2 regions of the Bradyrhizobium sp. BRP23 genome follow, and region 2 is predicted to be linked to the other one. Evidence: predicted binding sites of a transcription regulator. Region 2 holds the regulator's gene; the other holds the start of a gene.
What was found. Region 2 encodes HrcA, which represses chaperone genes, less so after heat shock. Its sites were predicted from a motif close to GTTAGCACTCNCNNNNNGNGAGTGCTAAC; they were not measured.

Region 1 (8,908 bases), on a different contig from region 2:
CGTTCCTCGGCACGGCGGCGGCAGCCGCGGCCGGCGTTGTCGGCGGCTCGCTGCTGCTCTCCAGCATCCGCGGCATGATGGGCGGATCGCACCAGCAGGGTTTTGGCGACAGCAACGCGCTCGGCGACCGCAGCGCTGGTGGAAGTCCTTGGGGCGGCGGCGATCAGTCCGGCGGCTCGCTGGCGCGCGAGGCCGGCCTCGATGACATCGGCTCGAACCGGGAATCCCGCCAGGGCTTCTTCGACCAGGCGTCGAACGAGCGCGACAACTACGACCAGAACTACGGCAACGATCACGACGACAGCTTCGACACGGCCGACAACAGCGATTTCGGCGGCGACGACGACGGCGGCAGCGATTACGCGTAGGCCATTCGACCGACAGATGTGGAACGGCCGCCTCCGGGCGGCCGATTTCTGTTGAAGCAGAGCTCAACGCAGTTCTGCTCTGCCACCACACGCCATGATGCCATTCGATATAGTATGACTAGTGCGTGCGTTGTCGGACCGCACCGTGCAGAACGTCACGAGGTGCGCCTGACTTCACCATGCCGGGCGAAATCGTCCTCCGACACACGCCGCCGTAGACTCCCGGATTTCCAAATTTGGACATGGGTGTTCAATTGGAAGAACACACTGCTTATGCCACACATCGTGGCTGCCTCTCTTGGCTACAGTCGGGGGTTTTAAGAATGAGTTCACTTCAACAGCGCATCGCGACCCTGAGCGACGTCACGACCCATCTCATCACCGAATTGTACGAGTTGGAGGGACTGCACGAGCGCCTCAGGAAGGCAGAGCTGTCGGTGCGGCGGCTGAACCGCTCGGCTCGCGCACCGCATTCGGCTTCATCAGCTCGTCCTCGCCGCGCCGCTGTCCCTCGTCGCGGGTCGAGGCACCGTCAGCGGACGTAGGACTATTCAGGCGGACGTTTGGCCGCGGCAGCGTCCCTTCGACGCCGCGCATTTCGAGCCGACGCGGCACCCGGACTTGATCGCTCCATCGAGCGCATGACGCTTCACATCACCACGACCTTGGTGCCGACGTTGACGCGGCCATAGAGATCGATGACGTCCTCGTTGCGCATGCGGATGCAGCCGGAGGAGACATTGGTGCCGATGGTCCAGGGCTCGTTGGAGCCGTGGATGCGATAGAGCGTCGATCCCAGATACATCGCACGGGCACCGAGCGGATTTTCCGGGCCGCCTTCCATGTGCCTGGGCAGATCGGGCCGGCGCGCGAGCATTTCCGCCGGCGGCGTCCAGTCCGGCCATTCGCGCTTGGCGGTGATCGATTTCACGCCGGACCAGGTGAAGCCGGGACGGCCGACGCCGATGCCGTAGCGCAATGCCCGGCCGTTGCCTTCGACGAGATAGAGGAATTTGTTCGGCGTATCGACCACGATCGTGCCGGGACTTTCCTTGCCGCTATAGTCAACGAGTTGTTTCTCGAATTTCGGATCGAACGGACGCTGCCGCGGATCGACCGCCTCCTGCTGCAGAGACGCGCCCTGCTGATATCCGCCTTGTTGATACCCACCTTGCATCTGCGGCTCGCCCATCGGCGGCAGGCGCCGCTGGTCGTAATAGCCCGGCTGCTGCTGATACACCGGCCGCTCCGGCGCGTAGGCCGGGCCGCGGCCGGGGCCATCGCCGAACAGGAATTCGATGAAGCCGCCGCCCATGTTGGAATGGGACGCCACGCGCACCGGCGCCGGCGGCACGCGCGGCTGGTACAGCACCGCGGGCGGATCGTTCGGCACGCTGTTGTCGAAGGCGCCCGCGTCGTTCGCGCCGGCCATGAAGGTGCAAGCGCTGCCGAGCAGCGCGACAGACATTTTCTTGAACATCGACGTACTCTGTACTGTTTCGTCTAGATCACATGCGTCGTGGAGAGCCGGTGGCTGATCCGCGCTCTTCGACGTGGTCAATAAAAAGCAAAAGCCGTTTTGTTTGGTAAACGGACAGCGCGTTTGGATTCACCACGTCGCGAGCGCGCCTGCAATTTGGCGATCAGCGTTTATTTTCGATGAATGCCGCGCGGTGATGGTTAATCGCTTCTTTGCGCCGCGTCGTGCGCGGCCGATCAGCAGTTCCTGCTGTGAACTTCGTGTTAAATCGCTTCTGCCTACAAAGACGCGTGAGTGAGGTGGGGGGAGTATCCTGATGGCTGTTCACCGCAAGCGTTTTCGCGTCGAAGATATCGTCGGTGGCGAGATGCCCATTGTAGACGTAACTGAAGAGGCACTCCCGATGCATAGCGAGATCATGGCCGAGCTGCGCGCGATCCGCGCCCAGATGGCGAAGGGCATCGTCGCGGCCCCGCTGTCCGGCAGCGCTGCCATGGCGGCGATCGACGCCTCGACCGCGCACGAGCTTGCCGAAGCGCGCACCATGCTCGATACCTACCGGGCGCAGATCGAGCAGTGCGAGAAGCTGAAGGTCGAACTCGACCTCATCCACGACGCCATCGACCGCACCAAGCGCGAGATCGCGACGCTGCACGGCAAGAGCTTCGACGGCGGCGAGATGGCCAAGGTCAACGGCGAGCTCGGCGCGGTGGTCGGCGGCACCGAGCAGGCGACCCAGCAGATCCTCGAAGCCGCGGAATCGATCGACCAGGCCGCCAGCGCGATGTCGAAGGTGGACTCGATCGATCAGCAGAAGCGCCTTGCCGACGACATCCAGGAACGCGTCATCTCGATCTTCGAAGCCTGCAACTTCCAGGACCTGACCGGCCAGCGCATCAGCAAGGTCATGGGCACGATGAAGTTCATCGAGCAGCACATCAACGCGATGATGGAGATCTGGGGCGGCGTCGACGCGATCAAGTCCCATGTGCCCGCGCAGGTCGACAACCGCAGCGAGGACGAGAAGCTCCTCAACGGCCCCAAGCTCGCCGGCGACGTCGGCCACGCCTCGCAGGACGACATCGACGCGCTGTTCGACTGAGCGGCGACGACATCGGAATACCAAAACGCCGGCCTTGGGCCGGCGTTTTTTGTTTTGGCCGGTGCAGATCGTGAACTCTTCTTCTCCCCTTGTGGGAGAAGGTGGCGCGAAGCGCCGGATGAGGGGTTCTCTCGACTCGCAAGACCGTTCGTGAGGAGATAGACCCCTCACCCGTCTCGCCGCTACGCGGCGAGCCACCCTCTCCCACAAGGGGAGAGGGTAAGAGACCGTCACGCCCTCGGCGCGCAGCGGACGTAGACCATGTTGCCGTAGCGGGTGCCGGCGTCCTTGTCGATGAAGCGGGTGATCATGACGCGACCGTCGAAGGAGACGATTTCGCGGTCCTGGTCGCCGGGGGTCGGGCCGGCCGGCCCGATGTAGTTCTTGCCGCTCGGCGAGCCCTTCAGCCGCAGCTCCTGCGGCGTCGCCTGGTCGGCGAGATGCATGATCACGCCACCGGAGGAACCGGCGGTGATCACGTAGGGGTTCCTGCATTGCTCACGCGCCATCTTCTCGGTGCGGGCGCGATCGGCCGGGTTCTGGAACGAGGCGAGGCCCCAGCGGCCGACGATCTCGTCGGCGCGGATGCTGGCGGGCATTTCCGGAGCGACGCCAGGTTCGGCTTCGGGCGGCGGCGGGGACGACGTGAGGGACGGCAGGTTGAAGCCGCCGCCGCAGGCGCCCAGCAGCAGCGCCAGACAAGAGGCGGCCGCCAGATTGGCAACCGTGCGCGCGTGAGCCGAACTGATCATGGCATTCCCCCGAACAAGACCATGGCCGCACCCCTCCCGCAGCCAAGCGCAAAACCGCTGCCGGAGCAATGACGTCGTTCTTTACGGCGACGCCCCGAGCGAGTTTCCAATGCCACCATCCTATATCCGCCTCAACAATCGCTTAACCACCTTTGCTTGACAGGATCGCGGCCAAGCCATATTTCCGGACCCACTATTAGCACTCGGAAAGCCCGATTGCTAAGCGCGCCGTTCGATCCTCGACGCGAGGGCGGACGGAAGCGCCGCCCCACCGACCCCACTACTTCCGAAGCGAGCCTCCAAAGGGAAACGTCATGGCTAAATCCAAATTTCGTCCGCTGCATGACCGTGTCGTGGTCAAACGTATCGACGCCGAGGAAAAGACCAAGGGCGGCATCATCATTCCGGACACGGCCAAGGAAAAGCCGTCCCAGGGCGAGGTCGTCGCCGTCGGCCCCGGCGGCCGCGACGAGACCGGCAAGCTGATCCCGATCGACCTCAAGGTCGGCGACCGCGTGCTGTTCGGCAAGTGGTCGGGCACCGAGGTCAAGATCGACAACGAAGAGCTCCTGATCATGAAGGAGTCGGACATCATGGGCGTGCTGGCCTAAGGCCGTCCGCCTGAACAGCCGCTGAATGTCATGCCCGGATCCAGGCGATCCGGGCATCCATCGTTCCGCCGCACGGCACAAGACAACACACATCACATAACACGAGGGATTGCAGACCATGGCTGCCAAAGACGTCAAGTTTTCCGGAGACGCGCGCGATCGCATGCTGCGCGGCGTCGACGTTCTCGCCAACGCCGTCAAGGTGACGCTCGGCCCGAAGGGCCGCAACGTCGTCATCGAGAAAAGCTTCGGCGCCCCCCGCATCACCAAGGACGGCGTCACGGTCGCCAAGGAGATCGAGCTCGAGGACAAGTTCGAGAACATGGGCGCCCAGATGGTGCGTGAGGTCGCCTCCAAGACCAACGACCTCGCCGGCGACGGCACCACCACCGCGACCGTGCTGGCCCAGGCCATCGTGCGCGAAGGCGCCAAGGCGGTCGCCGCCGGCATGAACCCGATGGATCTCAAGCGCGGCATCGACACCGCGGTTGCCGCCGTCATCAAGGACATCGAGAAGCGCGCCAAGCCGGTCGCCGCCTCCTCCGAGGTCGCCCAGGTCGGCACCATCTCGGCCAACGGCGATGCCGCCATCGGCAAGATGATCGCCCAGGCGATGCAGAAGGTCGGCAACGAGGGCGTCATCACCGTCGAGGAGAACAAGTCGCTCGAGACCGAGGTTGATATCGTCGAGGGCATGAAGTTCGACCGCGGCTATCTCAGCCCCTACTTCGTCACCAACGCCGAGAAGATGACCGCCGAGCTCGAGGACGCCTACATCCTCCTGCACGAGAAGAAGCTCTCGGGCCTGCAGGCCATGCTGCCGGTGCTGGAGGCCGTGGTGCAGTCGGGCAAGCCGCTCGTCATCATCGCCGAGGACGTCGAGGGCGAGGCGCTGGCCACCCTGGTCGTCAACCGGCTCCGTGGCGGCCTGAAGGTGGCCGCGGTGAAGGCGCCGGGCTTCGGTGACCGCCGCAAGGCCATGCTGGAGGACATCGCGATCCTGACCGGCGGCCAGCTGATCTCCGAGGAGCTCGGCATCAAGCTCGAGAACGTCACGGTGAAGATGCTCGGCCGCGCCAAGAAGGTGGTGATCGACAAGGAGAACACCACGATCGTCAACGGCGCCGGCAAGAAGCCCGACATCGAGGCCCGCGTCGGCCAGATCAAGGCCCAGATCGAGGAGACCACCTCGGACTACGACCGCGAGAAGCTGCAGGAGCGCCTCGCCAAGCTCGCCGGCGGCGTCGCGGTGATCCGCGTCGGCGGCGCCACCGAGATCGAGGTCAAGGAGAAGAAGGACCGCGTCGAGGACGCGCTCAACGCCACCCGCGCCGCGGTTCAGGAAGGCATCGTCCCGGGCGGCGGCGTCGCGCTGCTCCGCGCCAAGAAGGCGGTCGGCCGTCTCACCAACGCCAATGGCGACGTCCAGGCCGGCATCAACATCGTGCTGAAGGCGCTGGAAGCCCCGATCCGCCAGATCTCCGAGAACGCCGGCGTGGAAGGCTCGATCGTGGTCGGCAAGATCCTGGAGAACAAGTCCGAGACCTTCGGCTTCGACGCCCAGAACGAGGACTATGTCGACATGGTCGAGAAGGGCATCATCGATCCCGCCAAGGTGGTGCGCACCGCGCTGCAGGACGCCTCCTCCGTGGCCGGCCTCTTGGTGACTACCGAAGCCATGGTCGCCGAGATGCCGAAGAAGGAAGCTCCGCCCGCGATGCCCCCCGGCGGCGGCATGGGCGGCTTCTAAGCCTTCCGTTCCGTGACAGAGTTGCGAAGGCCGCCTCCGGGCGGCCTTCTTTTTTGCCGACCCTGCCCGTTTCGCTTTCCGATTCAACCAGCGGCCAAAACCCACTACGGTGGCGCGCCGATTCTGATTGTTTGGGCATGATCCTAGAGACCGCTTCACGCTTTCCGGATCATGGCCGTTGCGCGAGGATGTCATCGATGCGTGCGCTTCTGGTTTGCTCCACGGCCGTTCTGGCCCTGCTCGCCGTTCCGCCGCAGGCCTCCGCCCAGATGAAGCTGTCGCCGAAGGCGACCGCGCCGGGGGGAACCGAGACGCGCTATTTCACCGCGATGGACGGGCTGATGGACGGCAATGCCGACGTGATCCTGAAGGAGACGCGCCAGGGCAAGACGCTGACCGCGGCGGTGCTCGACGTCTGCTACCCCATCGCGAAGAACTCCGACCGCAAGGACCGCTTCGTCGTCAACCTCCAGGTCGCCGGCCAGACGCTGACCGGAACGACGCAGAGCATCAGTGAGAAGTCGCCGGTCAGCGTCAAGCTGACGCGCAAGCAGTCCGGCGACATGTTCGAATTCCGCGGCCAGATCGCGGTCGGCCAGGCGGTGACCGAAGTGACCTCGCCGGACAATTCCGATCTCAGCGAAAAGGAATTCCTGGACAGTCAGGCCTCCGACGACGGCATCACGCCGCAGCCGAAGGATTTCACCGACGTCTCGCCGGAAGCGATCGCGGTCAAGGTCAAGCTCGACGCCGCGACCGACTTCCTGAAGAGCCTGAAGGGCCAGGAGGTCGAGGTGACGCTGGCGAGCCTCAATGTCGGCTGCGACGCGCTGCGCGCGGGCGAGCAGACCATCACCATGTCGGTCGATCCCGAGCGCGCCGGCGCGCTGCTGGCGAAGTTCAAGGCAATGCCGGGCGTCACCGCCGCAGGCTGGACCGCGGGCATGACCGAGATGGACCGCACCATCCGCTTCCCTGCGGTCGACTGGCGCGAGGGCGACAAGATCAACAAGGGCAAGCTTGCAACGGCGGTGGCGAGCGTGCTGAGCAGGACGCTGGCGGCAAAGCCGGTCGCGCAAAACTTCAACCCGGCCACCGGCAGGCTCAAGCTGGTGTTCAAGCGGCCGAACCAGGACTTCCCGGCGCTCGAGCTCACCGACACGATCGAGGTCGCAGGCCTGGTCTCGCCCGACAAGCCGGGCACCACGGACAAGCTCATGCTCTGGATCGGCAGCCCGGCGACCACGACGGCCGACGAGGGCAGCGGGGCCAGGCTCAATCTGTCCGACGATGCCAGCCTCGACGAAGAAGGCGATCTGCCCGACGACAACGGCTCGATCGAGGCGCTCGTCAAGGAGCTGAAGGGTCAGCGCTGGGACGCCGACAAGTCGGTGTGGAAGTAGGCTGAGACAGCCACCGCTGTCATCGCCCGGCTTGACCGGGCGATCCAGTACTCCGAGACAGCAGCGATGGAATCGATAGGCTGCGGCGTACTGGATTCCCCGCCTTCGCGGGGAATGACAGAGGCCTAATTCCCCGTCGTCCTGAAGCGCAGCGGCTTCGGGCCGATCAGCGTCAGCACGTCGCCCTGGCGCTTCCAGGTCTCGACGCTGCCGAGGGCTGCGACGAGCTCGTCGTCGGCCTGCGCTCTCGCCGGCGGACAGTTGCGGTTCTGGATCTGGCCGGGCACGAAGATCACGGTGTTGCCGGCGACCGAGAACTGGCCCTTGCCGCCCTTGCACCAGAGCTCCAGCACGACCTCGCCATTGTCGCCGATCTCGATGTTGGGAATCCGCTTCGAGCCTGCCTGCGGCAACGCCTCCAGCGTCATCTCGGTGCCGAACGGAAACCCCTCCTGAGCACGCGCGAGTGTGGACATCGCGAACATTGCAACCGCCGCACACACCAATCGCTGGAACGAAACCATGAGACCTCTCGACCGACCTGACTTGCCGCACCTTCTATGAGACGGCGGGGGCGTTGAGAAGGTTCGCGCATGGTCGGATGCAGGCGCACCGGCATGGCGAAGCCCGGGGCGCCTTCGAAGACCACGCCGAACGAGAAAGCGATCGGCAGCCAGTTGCAGCCGCGGCGCGAAGTTCTCGCGCATCCGGCGGTTCCCGTCCGCTCACAAGGTCGCGAAATCCCGGAGCACCCTGCCCCGCACCGGCGGGCACCATGCTAGGGTTGCTGGCTGCGACAATCCAACGCAAATTGCAGAACTTGCGACTTTCGTCTAAGCGCGCCCATTTCCGCCATCGCCTCAGCTATTTGGCTCTGGGCATCGTGCACATCCCCTGAGGAGATCCAGCTCTGTGAACAACATCCGCGCCACGCTCGCGATCGTCTGGCGAATCGCCATCCCTTATTTCCGATCAGAGGACAAATGGGCCGGCCGCGGCCTGCTCGGCGCGGTGATCGTGATCGAACTGCTGCTGGTCGCCATCGATGTGCTCGTGAACCAATGGTACAGCCGCTTCTACAACTATCTCCAGGAGCGCGACTGGAACGGCTTCGTCTGGGAGCTGGGCGTCTTCACATTGCTCGCGAGCGCCAGCGTCGCGCTTTCCGTCTACCAGCTCTATCTCAATCAGTGGCTCCAGATTCGCTGGCGGCAATGGCTGACGCGTCACTATCTGGCCGAATGGCTGAATAGCGCGACCCACTATCGGATGCAGCTCAAGGGCGATGCGGCCGACAACCCGGACCAACGCATCACCGACGACGTCCGGAGTTTCGTCGAGCAGACTCTCAATATCGGCATCGGACTGCTCTCCTCGATCGTCACGCTGCTCTCGTTCGTGGTCATTCTGTGGGGGCTGTCGAACGCGGCACCGCTGCATAT
Region 2 (8,908 bases):
GGTGCTGGTCACCGAGCTGCCGCCGGCCGCCTATGGCGAGGTCGTGAGCGCCTTCAATTCCAATCCCGGCGGGACCGGCGGCGTCAAGCAGGACAAGGTCGAGACCCCCGCAGGTCTTGCCTATTTCACCACCGAAAGCGGCAAGGCCGGGGATACGCCGGTGAAGCGGTATTCGATGATCGTGCCCGGCGCCGGCTTCTCCGGCTATGTCGCGGTGCAGATCCCGGAGAATGCGACCAAGATCTACACGGACGAGGCGGTGCGGCAGATGTTCGCGAGCGCCACCACCCGCAGGCAGGTCTCGGCCGAAGAGCAGATCGCGCTACTGCCGTTCAAGATCACCGATCTCGCCGACTTCAAGGACATCAAGACCCTGGCACCGGGCTCGAGCATCATCCTGGCCGACGGCGATGAGAGCGTGGGCTACGAGGCGAGGCCGTTCATGATCCTCGGCCTGATCGGCGCCACTCCGCAAGCCGCCGACGACCGCGCCCGCTTCGCCCGGGAGGCGGCGCTCCAGATTCCCGGCGTGCGCGAGTCGCGCATCACCATGTCCGAGCCGATCCGCATCAACGGCCAGCAAGGCTTCGAGACCCGGATCGACGGCGTCAGCGGCAAGGACAAGGTCCCGGTGACGGTGGTGCAGTGGATCCGCTTCTCGAGCGGCGGCGCATCATTGCGCATCATCGCCAGCGCCCCGCGCGACCAATGGCAAGCCGCCTTCACCCGCTTCCGCACCGTACGCGACGGGATTCAGCCGAAGGGGTAGGATCCGAGGCGGGGATCCATACCGCGCGATCTCACGGTTGCAGGCGGATGCAGCGCCGACGAAGAGTTGTCGCCACACTCCTTCCTGTGGTTATGGATCCCGGGCTCGCGCTTTGCGCGCCCCGGGATGACGATAATGTTGGGGCCGAGAGCCCAACCGCTCATCAAGCCCGGCTGCATTTTCAGGCTTCTGTTCGTATACGAACGGAACTAGGCTTCCTTCCGTTGGATCATCCTGGAGGGGAGGTAGACATGCTGGTTCGGCGACAGGTCTTGGCAATGCTTGGAACGACGGCGCTGGCTACGCTCGCGCCAATCGCGCTGTTCGCGGCCGCACCGATCAAGCCGGACGAAGCGTCCGCGTTGCTCGTGATCGACGTGCAGAACTGCTTCCTGCCCGGCGGCAGCCTCGCGGTGAAGGAAGGCGAGCAGGTGGTGCCGGTCATCAACAAGATCTCGAAGGCATTCGCGAACGTGGTGCTGACGCAGGACTGGCACACGCCGGGCCACGTTTCGTTTGCGTCGGTCCATTCCGGCAAGAAGCCGTTCGAGACCGTCGATCTGCCCTACGGCAAGCAGGTGCTGTGGCCGGACCATTGCGTGCAGGGCACCGAAGGCGCGGCGCTGTCGAAGGACCTGTCGATCCCGCACGCCGAGCTCATCATCCGCAAGGGATTTCACAAGAACGTCGACAGCTATTCGGCCTTCCTCGAGGCCGATGGCAAGACTTCGACCGGACTCGCCGGCTACTTGAGGGGCCGCAAGATCAAGCGCGTCTTCGTCGCTGGTCTTGCGACAGACTTCTGCGTCGCCTGGACCGCGCTCGACGGGCGCAAGGCCGGCTTCGAGGTCTATGTGGTGGAAGACGCCTGCCGCGGCATCGACACGCAGGGCTCGCTCGCCAAGGCCTGGGCCGACATGGCCAAGGCGGGCGTGAAGCGGATTCAGTCCGCGGATATCGCGGTGAGCGCGTAGGCGGGGCGACATCTTCCGTCATTCCGGGGCGCGCTTCAGCGCGGCTATGGTGCGCAATTTGCGCACCTGAGAATCCATTGTGCGGTTGTCCTGTTGTTCAATGGATTCCGGGTTCTCGACTTCGTCGAGCCCCGGAATGACGCCAACACTCAGTTCGCCGCGCTGCTCGATTCGTTGTTGTTCGCCGCGGGCGCAGTCTTCGCGCCGCCCTTGGCGACGCCGACCAGCGCCGGGCGCAGCACGCGGTCACCGATGGTGTAGCCGGCCTGCATGATCTGCACCACGGTGCCCGACGGCACCGACGCGTCAGGCACTTCGTACATTGCCTGGTGGAAGTTCGGGTCGAACTTCTGGCCCTGAGGATCCAGCTTCTTCACGCCGTGTTTTTCCAGCGCGTTGAGCAGCGCGCGCTCCGTGAGCTCGACGCCCTCGATCAACGAGACCAGGCCGGGATCGGCCGCAGCACGCGCCTCCGCCGGAACGGCATCGAGTGCGCGCTGGAGATTGTCGGCGATGTCGAGCACGTCGCGCGCGAAGCCGGTGATGCCGTAGAGGCGGGCGTCGGCGACTTCCTTGGCGGTGCGCTTGCGCAAATTCTCCATCTCGGCCAGCGTCCGCAGCATGCGGTCGCGCGCTTCAGCCGCTTCCTTTTGCAGGGTTTCGACCGAACCCGGCTCGGGATCGTCGGGCATGATGTAGGGTTTCGACACCACGGGCTCGCCGGTCGCTGCAGTCGTGTCTTGGGGTTGCCGGTCTTGCTCGGTCATCGGCTCTGATCTCGAACTCGTTTCAGGGATGTTGGCCCGGATATCGTGCTTAAGCCCGCGAAAATCAAGCGCCCGTGATCGGCAGAAAGGCCGGTCAGCCCCCCAACAGGCGGCTGACGATGCGGGCGGCGTAGTCCACGGTCGGGATCACGCGGGCATAATTCAGCCGCGTCGGGCCGATCACGCCGAGAACGCCGACGATGTGGCCGGCGGCATCCCGATAGGGCGAGATGATGGTGGACGACCCCGACAGCGAGAACAGCTTGTTCTCACTGCCGATGAAGATGCGCACGCCTTCGGCGGTCTCGGCCCGGCCGAGCAGATCGATCACGCCGCGCTTGGTCTCGAGGTCGTCGAACAACAGGCGAACCCGCTCCAGATCCTCCAGCGCGTGCAGATCTTCGAGCAGATTGGCGTGGCCGCGGACGATGAGCTGACGGTCCTCGCTCTCGCCGCCGGACCAGCTGGCGATGCCGGCCGAGATCACTTTCTGTGTCAGCTGATCGAGCTCGGCACGGGCCTCGCCGAGTGCGGTCTCGAGCTCGAGCCGCGCTTCGGCCAAGGTCCGGCCCCGGATCCGCGCATTGAGGAAATTGCCGGCCTCTGTCAGCGCCGAAGAGGGAACTCCGGGCGGCAGCGTCAACACGCGGTTTTCAACCTGGCCGTCTTCGCCGACCAGGATAACCAGCGCTTTTTCCGGTTCCAGGCGGACGAATTCGATGTGCTTCAGCCGCGCGTTGGATTTCGGCGTCAGCACGACGGCGGCGGCCCGGGTCAGGCCGGAGAGCCGCATCAAGGCCTGGTCCAGCGCCGCCTCGACCGATTGCGCCTCGCCGACGGACGAGAGCTGGCTCTGGATCGCCTGCCGCTCGGCCTCGTTGAGGTCGCCGACCTGCATCAGGGCATCGACGAAGAAGCGCAGGCCCAGTTCCGTCGGCAGCCGGCCGGCGGAGGTGTGCGGGGCATAGATCAGGCCGAGCTGTTCCAGATCGGCCATGACGTTGCGCACAGATGCCGGCGACAGCGGCATCGCAATCAGGCGGGAAATGTTGCGCGAGCCGACCGGCTCACCGGTCGCGAGATAGCTTTCGACAATTTGACGAAAGATGTCGCGGGAACGCTCGTTGAGCTGGGCAAGGCCTGCGCGCGGCGCGATCAGATGGATCGGATCGTGATGGGCCACAGACGGTAACTCCTCTCGGATCCTTATAATTTGTCCATCCGGGCCGCGTCTGACAAGCGTTGCGTTTGCAGGCCGACGGTCAGGGGGTGAATAAGCCCTTGCCGCCCACCCCCGCCCCACCTACAAGCACCGCGAACAGCCTATTCCCGTGAGTTTTGGAGATTTCCCATGCGGCCAAGCCGCCGTGCGCCCGACGAATTGCGCCCCGTGACGCTGGAGCGCGGCGTGGTCAAATATGCGGAAGGCTCGTGCCTCGTTAAATTCGGCGACACCCATGTGCTGGTCACCGCCACACTGGAGGATCGCCTGCCGCCGTGGCTGAAGGGGCAGGGCCGCGGCTGGGTCACCGCCGAATACGGCATGCTGCCGCGCGCGACCTCCGAACGCACCCGCCGCGAGGCCTCCGCCGGCAAGCAGAGCGGCCGCACCGTCGAGATCCAGCGCCTGATCGGCCGCTCGCTTCGCACCATCGTCGATCTCGAAGCTCTTGGCGAGCGCCAGATCACGGTCGATTGCGACGTGCTCCAGGCCGACGGCGGCACGCGCACGGCCTCGATCACTGGCGCCTGGGTCGCGCTTGCCGATTGCCTCAACTGGATGAAGGCGCGCAACATGGTGAAGGCCAACGTGATGCGCGACAACGTCGCCGCGATCTCCTGCGGCATCTACAACGGCACGCCGGTGCTCGATCTCGACTATGCCGAGGATTCGGAAGCCGAGACCGACGCCAATTTCGTCATGACCGGCGATGGCCGCATCATCGAGGTGCAGGGCACCGCGGAAGGCGAGCCGTTCACGCAGGACGAGTTCCTGAAGCTGATCGCCCTGGCGCAGAAGGGCATTGCGCGTCTGGTGGACTTGCAGAAACTGGCCGTGGCGTAGTCAATAGGCCCATGCACCGCCGAATCACCGACAAGCTCGTCATCGCCACCCACAATCCCGGCAAGCTCGCCGAGATGAGGGAGCTGCTCGCGCCGTACGGGATCGAGGCGGTGTCGGCCGGCGAGCTCGGCCTAGACGAGCCCGAGGAAACCGGCAACGATTTCCGCAGCAACGCCGCGATCAAGGCGATCGCCGCGGCGGAGGCGACCAAGCTGCCCTCCTTCGCCGACGATTCCGGCATCGTCGTCGACGCACTCGACGGTGCGCCGGGAATCTACAGCGCGCGCTGGGCCGGCCCGACCAAGGATTTCAACGCGGCGATGGCGCAGATCGAGCGCCTGCTGCAGGAGCGCGGCGCCACCACGCCGGACAAGCGCAAAGCCCACTTCGTCTCGGCGCTTTGTGTGGCCTGGCCCGACGATCATCGCGAGGAGGTCGAGGCGCGCGTCGACGGCACGCTGATCTGGCCACCGCGCGGCACAGCCGGCTTCGGCTACGACCCGATGTTCCTGCCGGACGGGCACAGCCGCACCTTCGGCGAGATGACCAGCATCGAGAAGCACGGCCTGCCGCCGCTTGGGCTCGGCCTGTCGCACCGCGCCCGCGCTTTTCGGAAACTGGCGGAGATCTGCCTTGAGCCGCGCTAACAAGGATGCGTTTGGCGTCTATGTGCACTGGCCGTTCTGCCTGTCGAAGTGCCCCTATTGCGACTTCAACAGCCACGTCCGCCACGCCGCGATCGACGAGACGCGCTTCGCCGCCGCCTTCGCCCGCGAGATCGCAACGACCGCCGAGCGCGCGCCCGGCCGCGAGGTCACCTCGATCTTCCTCGGCGGTGGCACGCCGTCACTGATGCAGCCCGCCACCGTCGGCGCGGTGTTAGACGCGATCGGCAAGCACTGGTCCGTCGCAGGCGACGTCGAGGTGACTCTGGAAGCGAACCCGACCAGCGTCGAAGCCACGCGCTTTGCCGGTTATCGCATCGCCGGCGTCAACCGCGTCTCGCTCGGCGTGCAGGCGCTCGATGACGCCTCGCTCAAAGCGCTCGGCCGCATGCACAGCGCGCGCGAAGCGCTCGATGCCGTCGCCATCGCGCGCCGCGCGTTCGACCGCTATTCGTTCGACCTGATCTACGCCCGCCCCGACCAGACGCCGGCGATGTGGGCGGGCGAGCTGCGGCACGCCATCGATGAAGCGGCCGAGCATCTGTCGCTCTATCAATTGACGATCGAGGAAGGCACGCCCTTCTTCGGCCTGCACCAGGCCGGCAAGCTGAAGACGCCGGACGAAGCGGTCGCCCGCGCGCTCTACGACGTCACGCAGGAGACCTGCGACAAGCTCGGGCTGCCCGCCTACGAGATCTCCAATCACGCGCGGCGCGGCGCCGAATGCCGGCACAATCTGGTGTACTGGCGCGGCGAGGAATATGCCGGCATCGGCCCGGGCGCACATGGCCGTCTCGACATCGACGGCGTGCGCCACGCCACCGCCACCGAGAAGCGTCCCGAGGCCTGGCTGATGCGGGTCGAGACCAACGGCGACGGTGTCGTCAGCGACGAGCTCCTCAACAGCGAGGAGCGCGCCGACGAATTCCTGCTGATGGGTTTGCGTCTCGCCGAAGGCATCGATCCCGAGCGCTACAAGGCCCTCGCCGGCCGCCCGCTCGACCCCCGCCGCATCGCGCTCTTGCGCGAGGAAGGCGCGATCACCGTGGATGCGACGGGACGGCTGCGCGTGACCAGCAGCGGTTTTCCGGTGCTGGATGCCGTGGTCGCGGATTTGGCGGCTTAGCGGATCTCGTAGCCCGGATGGAGCGTAGCGCAATCCCGGACGGTCTCACCGCGTGGACAGAACCCGGATTACGCTGCGCTCCATCCGGGCTACGAAACCATTACGCCCCAAAGCTCTTCGGCGAGCCCGCCACCGCAACGCCGCCGCCTTGCGTCACCTTCATCACCGCAAGTCCGCGTTCATTCGTGCCATCAGCACGGAAGCGGAACAGGCCGTCGATGCCGGCAAAGCCGGAGGGGTTGGTGAGCACGTCGGAGGAGAAGCGCTGGCCGCCTTGCGTGCGCGCCAGCGCGGCAACGAGCGCGACCGCGTCATAGGAAAGGGTCGCGGTGCGGATCGGCTCCGCGCCGTATTTCGTGCGGTAGCGGCCGGAGAAGGCGCGGAAGCCGGCCGGATCGGGCGCGGCGTAAAGGCCGCCCTGCAGCGCGGCGCTGGCATAGACGCGCGGATTGTCCCACAGGCCGGTGCCGAGCAGCTGGATGTTGCGCAGGTTCGCGCCCGCGGCCGTCATCGCATCCGCCACTGACACGACGGCATCGCCGTCATCGGCAATGAATAGCGCGTCCGCACTGCCGAGCTGCTGCGCCACGGTGCGCGCGGGCGTGGCGCGATCGGCACCGTATTTCTCGAACGCAACGATGCGCCCGCCGCGCCGCGGCACCGCCGCCTTCACCGCGGCCTCGACGACATTGCCATAGGCGTTGTCGGGCACCAGCACCGCGACGGAGCGCTTTCCGATGCCGGCGGAATATTCGACGATGCGGTTGACGTCGGACTCCGGCAGGAACGAGAGCAGATAGACGCCGCGTCCGGCGATGCTGGAATCGGTCGAGAAGGCGATGACGGAAATGCCGCGCGTGCGCGCGACCTGCGCCACCGCCGGCACCGATTGCGCGAACAGCGGCCCGAGGATGATCTCGGCACCCTCGTCGACCGCCTGCTGCGCGCCGGCCTGCGCGCCTTGCGGGCTGCCATTGTCGTCCTTGATCAGGAGCTGGATGTTCGGGTTCTGGAACTCGGCCAACGCCATCTCGGCGGCGTTGCGCATCGATTGCGCGGCGAGCCCGGCATTGCCGGCCGCGGAGAGCGGCAGGATCAGGCCGACCTTCACGCCGCCGGTGCCGGCGGTCGTCGCCTGCTGCTGCGGTCCTGCCGGCTGGGCCGGCGGCGCGGAGCTCGAGAACGGGTTGGAGAACTGGCTGAGGCTTTGCTGCACGCCGGCGCAGGCCGACAGCACGGGCGCGCCGAGCAACAGGCCGAGAGCAGTCCGCCGGGTCGCCCCTGGCGATGGGGATCCCGGAAGGTGAGACTTTGGATGACGCGGGCCGACCATGGCAGCTTCTCTTCCGACCCGCCGTCGCCGGCTGATCACGACATTGCTTTCCGCGACGGGGGGCCGCGGATTCAGGCAGTGTGTCGGCAAATAGTTAACCAAAACAAAAGGATAACAACCGCTTAACGCGGCCGCAATCCCGTCCCGGCAGCTCTTCGCCGTCACTCATTCACTCATCAAGGCGGCGTTTCCGTCGCGAATATGGCGCGAGGGCCCCTCCTGCCTCCCGGCGCGATCTCGACCGATCACATTCCCGTCCGTTCCTCGCCCCTCACCCGGATACGATCTTTGGGCACGATCTTTTTCGGCGAGCCGGTTCCCAGCCTTAGCGATCGTGCCTAAGTTGGCTCCATTATGCGCGCAAAGCCGGCCCCGATAAATACGCCTGAAGCTCAAGACGCCGCCTCGCACGGTTTCTCCATCGATGCCCATCGGCTCGCGGCGCCGAAGGCCGCGCCGGGCCTCCATCTGGTCGCGACCCCGATCGGCAATCTCGGCGACATCACCCTGCGGGCGCTGCAGACGCTCGCCGGCGTCGACGTCATCGCCTGTGAGGACACCCGCATCACACGCCGCCTGACCGAGCGCTATGCGATCACGGCCCAGCTCAAGCCATATCACGAGCACAATGCGGAGGCCGCGCGTCCCAAAATCCTCGAAGCCCTCGGGCAAGGCGGCTCGGTCGCGCTGGTGTCGGACGCCGGCACGCCGCTGATCTCCGATCCCGGCTTCAAGCTGGTGCGCGAGGTCTGCGCCGCCGGCCATGCGGTGTATGCGCTGCCCGGCCCGTCCTCGGTGCTGGCCGCGCTGTCGGTCGCCGCGCTGCCGACCGACCGCTTCTTCTTCGAAGGCTTCTTGCCGGCGAAATCAACCGCGCGGCGCAGCCGTCTCACCGAGCTCGCCCGCATTGACGCGACGCTGGTGATGTTCGAGTCAGGCAACCGCGTGCAGGATACGCTGGCCGATCTCGCCGAGATCATGGGGCCGCGCGAGGCCGCGATCTGCCGCGAGCTGACCAAGCTGCATGAGGAGATTTCGCGCGCCACGCTGAGCGAGCTGGCGCGCGAGGCTGCAACGCTGGAGACACGCGGCGAATTCGTGCTGGTGATCGCTCCGCCCGCGGCCGACGCCGAGGTTCTGACATCGGACGCGCTCGATAGTCTGTTGCGCGAGCAGCTTGCCGCGCACAGCGTCAAGGATGCCGTGGCG

Region 1: the regulator HrcA is predicted to act here: its motif matches at 3,898-3,926, upstream of I6F24_RS16150 (co-chaperone GroES).

Annotation. Positions count from the first base shown of each region.
Region 1 covers NZ_JADYVW010000005.1:255,669-264,576, reverse strand. The annotation lists gene I6F24_RS16170 (DUF2076 domain-containing protein) at 1-368, shown strand, start outside; gene I6F24_RS16165 (L,D-transpeptidase) at 1,018-1,848, opposite strand; gene I6F24_RS16160 (protein phosphatase CheZ) at 2,165-2,950, shown strand; gene I6F24_RS16155 (hypothetical protein) at 3,181-3,702, opposite strand; gene I6F24_RS16150 (co-chaperone GroES) at 4,017-4,313, shown strand; gene groL (chaperonin GroEL) at 4,432-6,063, shown strand; gene I6F24_RS16140 (hypothetical protein) at 6,261-7,466, shown strand; gene I6F24_RS16135 (META domain-containing protein) at 7,592-7,990, opposite strand; gene I6F24_RS16130 (ABC transporter ATP-binding protein/permease) at 8,379-8,908, shown strand, end outside.
Region 2 covers NZ_JADYVW010000015.1:150,318-159,225, reverse strand. The annotation lists gene I6F24_RS31070 (hypothetical protein) at 1-769, shown strand, start outside; gene pncA (bifunctional nicotinamidase/pyrazinamidase) at 1,021-1,743, shown strand; gene grpE (nucleotide exchange factor GrpE) at 1,893-2,510, opposite strand; gene hrcA (heat-inducible transcriptional repressor HrcA) at 2,605-3,693, opposite strand; gene rph (ribonuclease PH) at 3,862-4,575, shown strand; gene rdgB (RdgB/HAM1 family non-canonical purine NTP pyrophosphatase) at 4,587-5,222, shown strand; gene hemW (radical SAM family heme chaperone HemW) at 5,209-6,366, shown strand; gene I6F24_RS31035 (penicillin-binding protein activator) at 6,467-7,699, opposite strand; gene rsmI (16S rRNA (cytidine(1402)-2'-O)-methyltransferase) at 8,054-8,908, shown strand, end outside.